DNA from 3 places in the Trichlorobacter sp. genome. Region 2 is predicted to be linked to each of the others. Evidence: riboswitches for the same ligand, from Rfam matches in the RefSeq annotation. Region 2 holds a riboswitch; each other region holds the start of a gene.
What was found. Region 2 has a riboswitch for cobalamin ahead of RBQ93_RS03885 (TonB-dependent receptor plug domain-containing protein). Riboswitches for the same ligand answer to the same signal wherever they lie in the genome.
Positions count from the first base shown of each region.

Region 1 (3,272 bases), on a different contig from region 2:
CGCCCCGGGCTGCCAGGCCGTCGCAGACATCGGCCAGGCCGTCCAGGTGCAGACCGCCGGTGATCAGGGCCAGCAAGGTCACCAGCAGGGCATCGGTCAGCTGGCGCGGAAAGAGCGGGGTCAGGGCCAGGTCGGCCAGCCAGAGTAGCCCGCCAATCAAAAATCCGGCCAGCGGAAACCAGGCTGTGGAACGGCCTAGGTCGCCTGCCTCGCAACGCTTGGGCGATGGCAACGGCAGGATGGTCAGGAACTGCAGGGCGATCAAGAGGTGGCGCATGATGACCTTCAGTGTCCGGCCACGCCGGCCTGTTCAAAGGTGGCCATCTCAGCCAGGATCTTGACGCCGGCCTCGATCAGGGTCATGGCCAGCGCCCCGCCGGTCCCTTCACCCAGGCGTAGCCCAAGATCAAGGATCGGTTTCACGCCGATCCGTTCCAGCATGAAACGGTGCCCCACCTCCACTGATTCGTGGGCGGCAAACAGGTGATCACGCAGGTTGGGATGCAGCTCCGCAGCGATCAGGGCGCCGGCAGTGGAGATAAAGCCATCCATCACGACCGGGATCTTGTTGGCGGCGCAGCCCAGCACCAACCCGGCAATGGCGGCGATCTCCAGGCCACCTACCTTCTGCAGCACGTCCAGCGGGTCGCGGGGGTCGGGCTTGTTGATTGCCAGCCCCCTGGTGATGGCGGCCAGCTTGAGGGCCAACGCCTGGTCGCCAATGCCGGTGCCGCGGTGGGTAACCTGTTCCACCGAAAGGCCACTCAAGGCGGCGATGATGGCCGAGGAGGGGCTGGTGTTGCCGATCCCCATCTCGCCGGTGCCCACCAGGCCGACCCCTTCTGCCTTGCACTGATCGGCCAGCTCGATGCCCACCATAAGTGCCGCCAGCATCTGGTCGCGGCTCATGGCCGGTCCCTGGGCGAAGTTGGCGCTACCGCGGGCAACCTTCCGGTGAATCAGGCCGGGGCAGCCTCCGAAATCATGGTCTACCCCCACATCCACCACCCGAACCTCGGCCCCGGCATGGCGGGCCAAGACGTTTACACCGGCGCCGCCCTGCAGGAAATTAAAGACCATCTGGGCGGTCACCGCTTTGGGGTAGAGCGAGACCCCCTCCTCGGTGATGCCGTGGTCAGCGGCAAAGGTGAAGATCACCTTCTTTGTCAGGTCGGGTTGCTGCTGGCCACTGATGGCCACCAGCCGGCAGGCAAACTCTTCCAGTCTGCCCAGTGAGCCCAATGGCTTGGTCTTGCAGTCCAGTCGCGCCTGGGTGGCAGCCAGCAGGCCGGCATCGAGCGGGGTGATCCGGTTCAGAACGGTTTCGAGACGTTGCATGGAGTTCGGTTCCTTGGGTTATTTGAGCTTGAGCGGCAGGCCGCAGATCAGGGTGTAGACCTCGTCGCAGCTGGCGGCCAGAATCTGGTTGGTCTGACCGGCCAGGTCGCGGAACAGGCGGCCCAACCGGTGCTCCGGTACGATGCCCATGCCCACCTCGTTGGTCACCAGAATCACCGGTGTTTGCATGGCGCGCAGGGTGGTGGCCAGACGGTGGACAGTACCGACAATCTGTTCGTTACGTTCGGTGTCGTTCTGATCGCGGGCCAACAGCAGGTTGGTCAGCCAGAGGGTGACACAGTCAACCAGAATGGCGCCGTAGGTGCCGTCCAGCCGGGCCAGGGTCTGGGGCAAGGCCAGCGGCTCCTCCACGGTTTGCCAGTCGGCACCGCGCCGGGCCCGGTGCTGGGCGATCCGTTCCTCCATCTCGTCGTCGAGGGCCTGGGCGGTGGCCAGGTAGCAGAGCGGCGGTTGATAGCGCAGGGTCTGCTGCTCGGCAAAGCGGCTCTTGCCGCTGCGAACGCCGCCGGTAATCAGGGTGGTGGGTGCCATGGCCGCCTTTCAGAAACAAAAAAACCTGTCCGTTGGGGGACAGGTGGTGCGTCGCGCGTAAGCCGGCTTGGGTGCCTCTCTCCCCGGAGGCAGTTCAAGCAGGTGGCTGGCAGGTATTCTGGCTCCAGGGACAGGCCCTGTTACAGTTGCGGGACAGCGGGGGAGTCGCACCCCCTTCCCCTGATCCAGTCACACGAGCAATTTTTGTAACAGAACGCAGACCGCAATGTCAAACGGGATTACGGGTGGCTAGCAACCACGGGCGCAACGATCCGCCCGCCGCCCAGCACCTGGTCGTCCTGGTAGAAAACCACAAACTGCCCCGGCGTGACCGACTTCTGCTGGTGATCGAACAGCACCTTGCAGCGACCGTCGGCCTCAAGCGTAACCTGGCAGGGCACCGGCTGGTGACGGTAGCGTATCTTGCAGCTGGTTGCGAAGGTCGTCGCTTGCGGCGGGATGATCCAGCTCATCGCCTCCGCCAGCAGGCCGGCGGTCAGGACATGGGGCTGCTCACCCACCACCACCCGGTTGCTGGCGGCATCGATGGCAATCACATACAACGGTTCGCTCCAGCCGATCCCCAGCCCCTTGCGCTGGCCGATGGTGTAGCGGTGGGTGCCCTGGTGGCGGCCCAGCACCGTGCCGTCAACATGGACGATCTCCCCGCGGTGCGCCTTAACTCCATGGCCTTCCAGAAATGCAACGTAGTCATCACCGGGGATGAAGCAGACCTCCTGGCTGTCCCCTTTGTGGGCCACGTCCAGGCCGAATTGCTCAGCCAGCCGACGCACCTCGTCCTTGCTCTCGATAGCGCCCAGCGGAAAGAGCACCCGGGCCAGCTGCTGCTGGGTAAGGGTGTAGAGGAAGTAGGACTGGTCCTTGGCCCGGTTGGCGGCAACCCGCAGGTGGTAGGTGCCATCCGGGTCAACGGTTTTTTGCGCATAGTGCCCGGTGGCCAGCAGGTCGGCCCCCAGCGCGCGGGCCCTGTCCAGCAGCAGACCGAACTTGATCGAGCGGTTGCAGCAGACGCACGGGTTGGGAGTCTGTCCCTGACGGTACTGGCTGATAAAGTCGTCAATCACCTGCTCTTTGAACGGCAGTTCGAAGTCGGCAACATGGTGTTCGATACCCAACTGTTGCGCCACCCGCGCCGCATCGTCAACCGCTGAGTCAGCCCCGCAGCTTTGGGGCTCAAACAGGTGCATGGTGATGCCGATCAGTTCATGCCCCTGCTGTTTCAGCAGGGCGGCGGTGACCGATGAATCAACCCCGCCGCTCATGGCGACCGCAATCCGGCTCATAGTTCTTCCCCCAGGATCAGGCGCACCGCCTGGTTGGCCTGCTGGCAGGCGGCGATGCCGACCCGCGGCGCCATCAGC
Region 1 covers NZ_JAVEPN010000001.1:240,196-243,467, forward strand. The annotation lists gene cobS (adenosylcobinamide-GDP ribazoletransferase) at 1-277, opposite strand, end outside; gene cobT (nicotinate-nucleotide--dimethylbenzimidazole phosphoribosyltransferase) at 286-1,338, opposite strand; gene cobU (bifunctional adenosylcobinamide kinase/adenosylcobinamide-phosphate guanylyltransferase) at 1,357-1,890, opposite strand; cobalamin riboswitch at 1,981-2,104, opposite strand; gene mnmA (tRNA 2-thiouridine(34) synthase MnmA) at 2,130-3,194, opposite strand; gene thiF (sulfur carrier protein ThiS adenylyltransferase ThiF) at 3,191-3,272, opposite strand, start outside.
Region 1: linked by a shared signal. The riboswitch ahead of cobU (bifunctional adenosylcobinamide kinase/adenosylcobinamide-phosphate guanylyltransferase) and the one ahead of RBQ93_RS03885 (TonB-dependent receptor plug domain-containing protein) in region 2 are both predicted to bind cobalamin.

Region 2 (3,272 bases):
ATCGTTCATGGGGTTAACTTGTACCGTAACCTCAAGCCCTTGCGTGTACGCACGAGCAACATTCTCATAGGTCTGATTTTGATATGCAATTAGGTCTTTAAAATCATTTCTGAACCATGTCGCGCCCAGCGTTGTGCTGATTTCCGATATCTCCTGTTCTAGTCCGATATCCCAGCCATTGCTCTTTTCTGGTGTTAATCCTGCGTTGCCGCCAAGAAAACCCATAGCAGGCGCAGGTGGCGCAAACAGTTGATACAGCGAAGGCGCCTTGAAGCCGGTGCCATAGCTGCCTTTCAGCCTGGTGTCGGTCTGCTTGAACAGATAGGCGGTGGTGAAACGGTAGGTGGCCTTGCTGCCAAAACGGTCATGGTCATCTATCCGCACCCCGGCCGTGGAGAACCAGCTATCCCACAGGTTAAGCTGGTCCTGCAGGTAGAGACTGTTAGTACGGGCGGACTGTTCATTCCAAATATTTGTAGACGTATCGACGGAGCTGGTCCCTGCATTGAAATATTCGTAATAACTTTTTGATTTGGCCTTTTCCTCCTTGGTTTCGGCACCGACCAGCAGGGTGTTGCTCTTGTGCAGTCGCAGGATATGCTGCCAATCGAATTTTACGGTCTGCCCCTGATATTCGCTGCGCTGAAAATCAAACGGATGGTCAGCATCGCGGTCATTGTCGTCGGAGCGGGTCAGGTCGTTGAGCGAAACCCCCAGTTTTTGTTCCCACAGGTCATCAAACAGCAACAACGCACCTTGAGTCCTGAACTGCAGCTCTTCGTTCCGCATGACCCGGTTTGGATCATCGGCACCGGCACCGCCGCCGTTATCAGCCTCGTTGCGCGTCCTGGTATAGCGCAGGCTCATATCGATATCACTGTTCTGAGTAGGCGTAATCCCCAAGCGTGCAGCAACGGTGGTATTCTGGTAACCGTCAGCCTCACGATTGCCGTCACGGGATGCAGCAGCCGAGATACCGCTGCTGTCAAGCCGGGAAAGCGACAGGCTATAATTGACCAGATCGGTGCCACCGCTGATGCCGGCAGATTCCTTAGCCGTGTAGAACGAGCCGCCCTCTGCCGAGACAAAGCCGGTCGACCTACCGCTGCCCCGCTTGGTAATGATGTTGATCACGCCGCCGATGGCGTGGGAGCCGTAGAGGGTACTCTGAGGTCCGCGCAGCACCTCGATACGCTCAATGTTATCCGTGGTCAGAAAACCGAAGTAGTACTCGCCACCGGTGGTGGAGGGGTCATTCAACTCCACACCATCAATCAGCACCAGGGTATGGCGGCTATCGCCCCCCCGCATGAAAATCGACACCGTTTGCCCAGCCCCTCCGCTGCGCACCACATCCAGTCCCGGCACCATCCGCAGCGCATCGGCCACGGTCTGCTTCTGCTGCTGCTCGATCTCTTTGGCCGTGATCACGGTGATCGAACTGCCCACCTGCTCGATCGGCACCTCATCACGGGTGGCGGTGACCACAATCTCACCCAGATTCGCCGTCTGCTCCTCCGCCAGCGCGACACCACTGGTTGCCAACACCACTCCCACCACCACTGCACAGGTTTTTCTACTGCGTTTCATCGCTGCTACCTCCCTCGGGTTTTACAGCTGGAGCGGTCTTCCGGCTTAGGACAGCCTACTTGCCCACCTTCCCAGGATTGACCCAGTGGTTGTTTCGCCTTGCGGCGACGGGCGTTCGTTTCCTTTACGGCTGCGGGGCAGCGGGGGAATGGCTCGTGCAGAGCGGCACCCCTCTTCCTCGTCTCCTGCTGATTGAAAATAGGTTATTGACTAAGACCCTGCAAACGACTGGGGTGGATTGCTGCGGTAGTGATCGTGCGTGAAGCGAGCAACGGATCGTCACAGATGGACTGCTGCATGGATGCCTCCCCCGAAGCGTGCAAATGGAGCGGTATTCCGGCTCAGGGCTTCCTACTCACCCACCTTCCCAGGTTTGATCCCAGTGGTTGTTTCGCCATGCGGCGACGGGCTTTCGTTCCCTTTACGGCTGCGGGGCAGCGGGGGGTTAGCTCAACAACAGCGGCACCCCTCTTCCTCGCTTCCATTCGGTATCTGAAGTATGCTATTTCAAGCCATAAGTACCCGGCCACGTCAAGAGTTTTTATCCGTTTAACCGATTTATCCGACAAAGGTTGCTCATGCCTACCATTCACCGCTCCGTCTGTCCCTTTGATTGCCCCGATGCCTGCGGCCTGCTGGTGACTGTCGTCGACGGCTGCGCTGTAAGCGTGGCCGGCGACCCGGACCATCCAACCACCCGCGGCCTGCTCTGCCCCAAGATGCAACACTACGAGCGCACGGTCCACTCCCCCCGCCGCCTGACCACACCGCTCCGCAGGAGCGGCCCCAAGGGCAGCGGCCGATTTGAGCCGATCTCCTGGGATGAGGCGGTTGAGCAGATCTGCTCCCGCTGGCAGGCGATCATCGCCAGCCACGGCGCTGAGGCGATCCTGCCCTATTCCTACGCCGGCACCATGGGGTTGGTACAACGTAACAGCGGCCACCCCTTCTTCCACAAGCTGGGGGCCAGCCGCCTGGCCCGCACCATCTGTTCACCGGCCAAGGAGGCCGGCTGGCAGGCGGTGATGGGCGAGACCCCCGGCCTGGACCAGAGCGAGCTGCAGCAGAGCGACCTGGTGATCCTGTGGGGGATCAACGCTGCCGCCACCAGCATCCACACCATGCGCGACGCCAGCCAGGCCCGCAAAAACGGCGCCCGACTGTGGGCCATCGACACCTACCGCACCCCAACCTGCGAGGCTTCGGACGAGGTCTTTCTGATCCGACCCGGCAGCGACGGCGCCCTGGCCTTGGGGATGCTGCAGGTGATCGCGGCTGAGGGGCTGCTGGATCAGGCCTTTATCGACCAGAGCGTACGTGGTTTTGAAGAATTTTCCCGCTCGATCCTGCCGGATTGCACCCCGGAACGGATGGCTACGGTCTGCGGCCTGCCGGCGGAGACCATCCGCCGCATGGCCCGGCAGTATGCAACGGCCCGAGCCCCTTTCATCCGGCTGGGCAGTGGCCTGACCCGCTATGCCAACGGCGCTATGAATGTGCGCTGCATCACCTGCCTGCCGGCCAGTATCGGGGCCTGGCAACGCCCCGGCGCCGGTCTGCTGTGCGCCACCGCCACCGGCGGGGCCTTTCCGCTGGCGCGCGTCACCCGGGAGGATTTCATGGCCGGCCCCACCCGGATCATCAACATGAATCAGCTGGGCCATGCCCTGAACCAAGAGAAT
Region 2 covers NZ_JAVEPN010000004.1:133,233-136,504, forward strand. The annotation lists gene RBQ93_RS03885 (TonB-dependent receptor plug domain-containing protein) at 1-1,590, opposite strand, end outside; cobalamin riboswitch at 1,626-1,768, opposite strand; cobalamin riboswitch at 1,898-2,112, opposite strand; gene RBQ93_RS03890 (molybdopterin-dependent oxidoreductase) at 2,169-3,272, shown strand, end outside.

Region 3 (3,272 bases), on a different contig from region 2:
TGGATCAGGTATGGATAGCACTAGGGTTGACGCTGTTTGCCGGCATGGCCACCGGCATCGGTAGCGCCATCGCCTTTCTGGCCAAGCGGACTGATTACCGCTTTCTGTCTATCGCCACCGGTTTTTCGGCCGGGGTGATGCTATACGTCTCCTTTGTGGAGATCTTTCACAAGGGGGCGGTCGCCCTGGTGGAGAGCTACGGCGAACCGTGGGGGCACTGGGTTAATGTGGGCTCCTTCTTTGGCGGCATGCTGCTGATCGGTCTGATCGACAACCTGGTGCCGGCGGCTGAAAACCCCCACGAGGTACACTCCGAGGCCGAATCTGCACCGCTGCACAACCCGGCTGCGCCGCTACCTGATTTCTCCGTCGTGAGCCCAGCCGCTGTGGGAGAACATCAACACAGCGACAGGCATCGCAAACTGATGCGAATGGGGCTGTTCACCGCCCTGGCCATCGGTATCCACAACTTTCCCGAAGGTCTGGCCACCTTTCTGGCGGCTCTTGAAGACCCCAAACTGGGTGTCGCCATCGCCATTGCGGTGGCCTTGCACAATATCCCTGAAGGCATCAGCGTCTCGGTGCCGATCTTTTACGCCACCGGCAACCGCAGCAAGGCCTTTGCCTACTCGGTCTTGAGCGGCCTGGCCGAACCGGTGGGGGCCGTGGTGGCCTACCTGTTTTTGCGGTTGGTGTTTGGCTGCGAGGCCGGCATGATCCCGCCCCAGGTGATGGGGGTGCTGTTCGGCGGTGTGGCCGGCATCATGGTCTACATCAGTCTGGATGAGCTGCTGCCCACCAGCCGGGCCTACGGCAAGGGCCACGACAGCCTGCTGGGGCTGGTGGCCGGCATGCTGGTGATGGCCCTCAGTCTGCTGCTGATGAAATAGTTGTGTGACTGCTTGACTCTATATCTTGTGGTGTGGTAGAGGTGTTGCCACAACATATTCCGCTGCTGGTTGGCGGGAGCAGCATACACGATCAACGGTGCCCGTAAGGGCTTGATAGGGAAGAGGGGTGACGCTCCACAGGAGCCATTCCCCCACGGACCCGCCGCTGTAAGCGACGACAACGGGCAACAGACCACTGGCTGGTTAGGCTGGGAAGGCGCCCGGAGGATGACTCGCAAGTCAGAAGACCTGCCTTGATCCAGTGCACAAGATTACTCTCCGGGGACTGGGAGTAGGTGAACAACGGAATCAGGCGACGTTAAATTCGGAACGTCCGCATGCTGTTTCAAGCAGCTGCGGACGTTTTCAGTTTTTGCCCCGCGACCTATCCCCGGACTCCAGACCAAAGGAGTCAGACCATGCAACAGATCGTATCAGCAGCACCCGTCAGTGTCATGAAACGTGACGGCAGCCGCGTCCCCTTTGAGGCGGCCCGTATCCAGTCGGCCATTATACGTGCAGGTCGGGCCACCAACGAGTTCGGTGAGGATGAGGCACAGCTGATCACCGGCCAGGTGCTGAAGGTGTTGCGGCACCGCTTCCCCCATGAACCACCCAGCATTGAGCAGATTCAGGATGTGGTGGAGCAGGCCCTGATCTCGGCTAACCACTTCGCCACCCTGCGGGCCTATGCGGTCTATCGCGAGCAGCGCAGCCGTCTGCGTCAGGATCGTAAAACCGTGGTGGATGTGACCGCCTCGGTCAACGAGTATCTGGAGCAGAGTGACTGGCGGGTCAGCGCCAATGCCAACCAGGGTTATTCCCTGGGGGGGCTGATCCTGAACCTGTCCGGCAAGGTGATCGCCAACTACTGGCTCTCCCAGGTCTACCCGCCGGAGGTGGGGGAGGCCCACCGCGACGGCAGCATCCATATCCACGATCTGGATATGCTGGCCGGCTACTGCGCCGGCTGGTCGCTGCGGATGCTGTTGGCCGAAGGGTTGAACGGCGTGCCGGGCAAGGTGGAGGCCGGTCCCCCAAAACACCTCTCCAGCGCCGTGGGGCAGATCGTCAACTTTTTGGGTACCCTGCAGAACGAATGGGCCGGGGCCCAGGCCTTCAGCTCCTTTGACACCTACCTAGCGCCCTATGTCCGCAAGGACAAGCTGAGCTACCGGGAGGTGCGTCAGTCTATCCAGGAGCTGATCTATAACCTGAACGTGCCGTCCCGCTGGGGCACCCAGACCCCCTTCACCAACCTGACCTTTGACTGGACCTGCCCCGACGACCTGAAAAATCAGGTGCCGGTGATCGGCGGGCAGGAGATGCCGTTTTGTTACGGCGAGCTGCAGGCCGAGATGGATCTGATCAACCGGGCCTACATCGAGGTGATGACCACTGGCGATGCCAAGGGCAGGGTGTTTACCTTCCCGATCCCCACCTACAACATCACCCCTGATTTTCCCTGGGAGAGTGAGAATGCCGAGCTGCTGTTCGCCATGACCGCCCGCTACGGCCTGCCGTACTTCCAGAACTTTATCAACTCGGAGCTGACCCCCAACATGGTGCGTTCCATGTGCTGCCGCCTGCAGCTTGATCTGCGGGAACTGCTCAAACGGGGCAACGGTCTGTTCGGTTCGGCCGAGCAGACCGGTTCACTGGGGGTGGTCACCATCAACTGCGCCCGCCTGGGCCACCAACACCAGGGTGACGAGGTCGGGCTGTTCAAACGGCTGGATCAGCTGCTGGAGATCAGCCGCACCAGTCTGGAGATCAAGCGCAAGGTGATCCAGCGCCATATGGATAACGGTCTGTTTCCCTACACCAAACGCTATCTGGGCACCCTGCGTAACCACTTTTCCACCATCGGGGTCAACGGCATCAACGAGCTGATCCGCAATTTTACGGCTGACCAGGAAGACATTACCACCCCGACGGGCCACGGTCTGGCGGTGCGGTTGCTGGATCACCTGCGGCAGCGGATGGTGGCGTTTCAGGAACAGACCGGCCACCTCTACAATCTGGAAGCCACGCCGGCTGAGGGCACTACCTACCGCTTTGCCAGGGAGGACAAAAAGCGTTTCCCCGCCATCATTCAGGCCGGCAGTGCGGAGGCGCCCTATTACACCAATTCAAGCCAGCTGCCGGTGGGCTTCACCGACGACCCGTTCGAGGCCCTACAGCGGCAGGAGGAGCTGCAGCGCAAGTACACCGGTGGCACCGTGCTGCACCTTTACCTGGGAGAGCAGGTCTCCAGCACCGAGGCCTGCAAGCAGCTGGTGCGACGTTCGTTGGAACGGTTCCGGCTGCCCTACATCACCATTACCCCCACCTTTTCGATCTGCCCCAAGCATGGCTATCTGAGCGGTGAGCACCCGTTCT
Region 3 covers NZ_JAVEPN010000014.1:82,927-86,198, reverse strand. The annotation lists gene zupT (zinc transporter ZupT) at 1-890, shown strand, start outside; cobalamin riboswitch at 969-1,162, shown strand; gene RBQ93_RS09730 (ribonucleoside triphosphate reductase) at 1,310-3,272, shown strand, end outside.
Region 3: linked by a shared signal. The riboswitch ahead of RBQ93_RS09730 (ribonucleoside triphosphate reductase) and the one ahead of RBQ93_RS03885 (TonB-dependent receptor plug domain-containing protein) in region 2 are both predicted to bind cobalamin.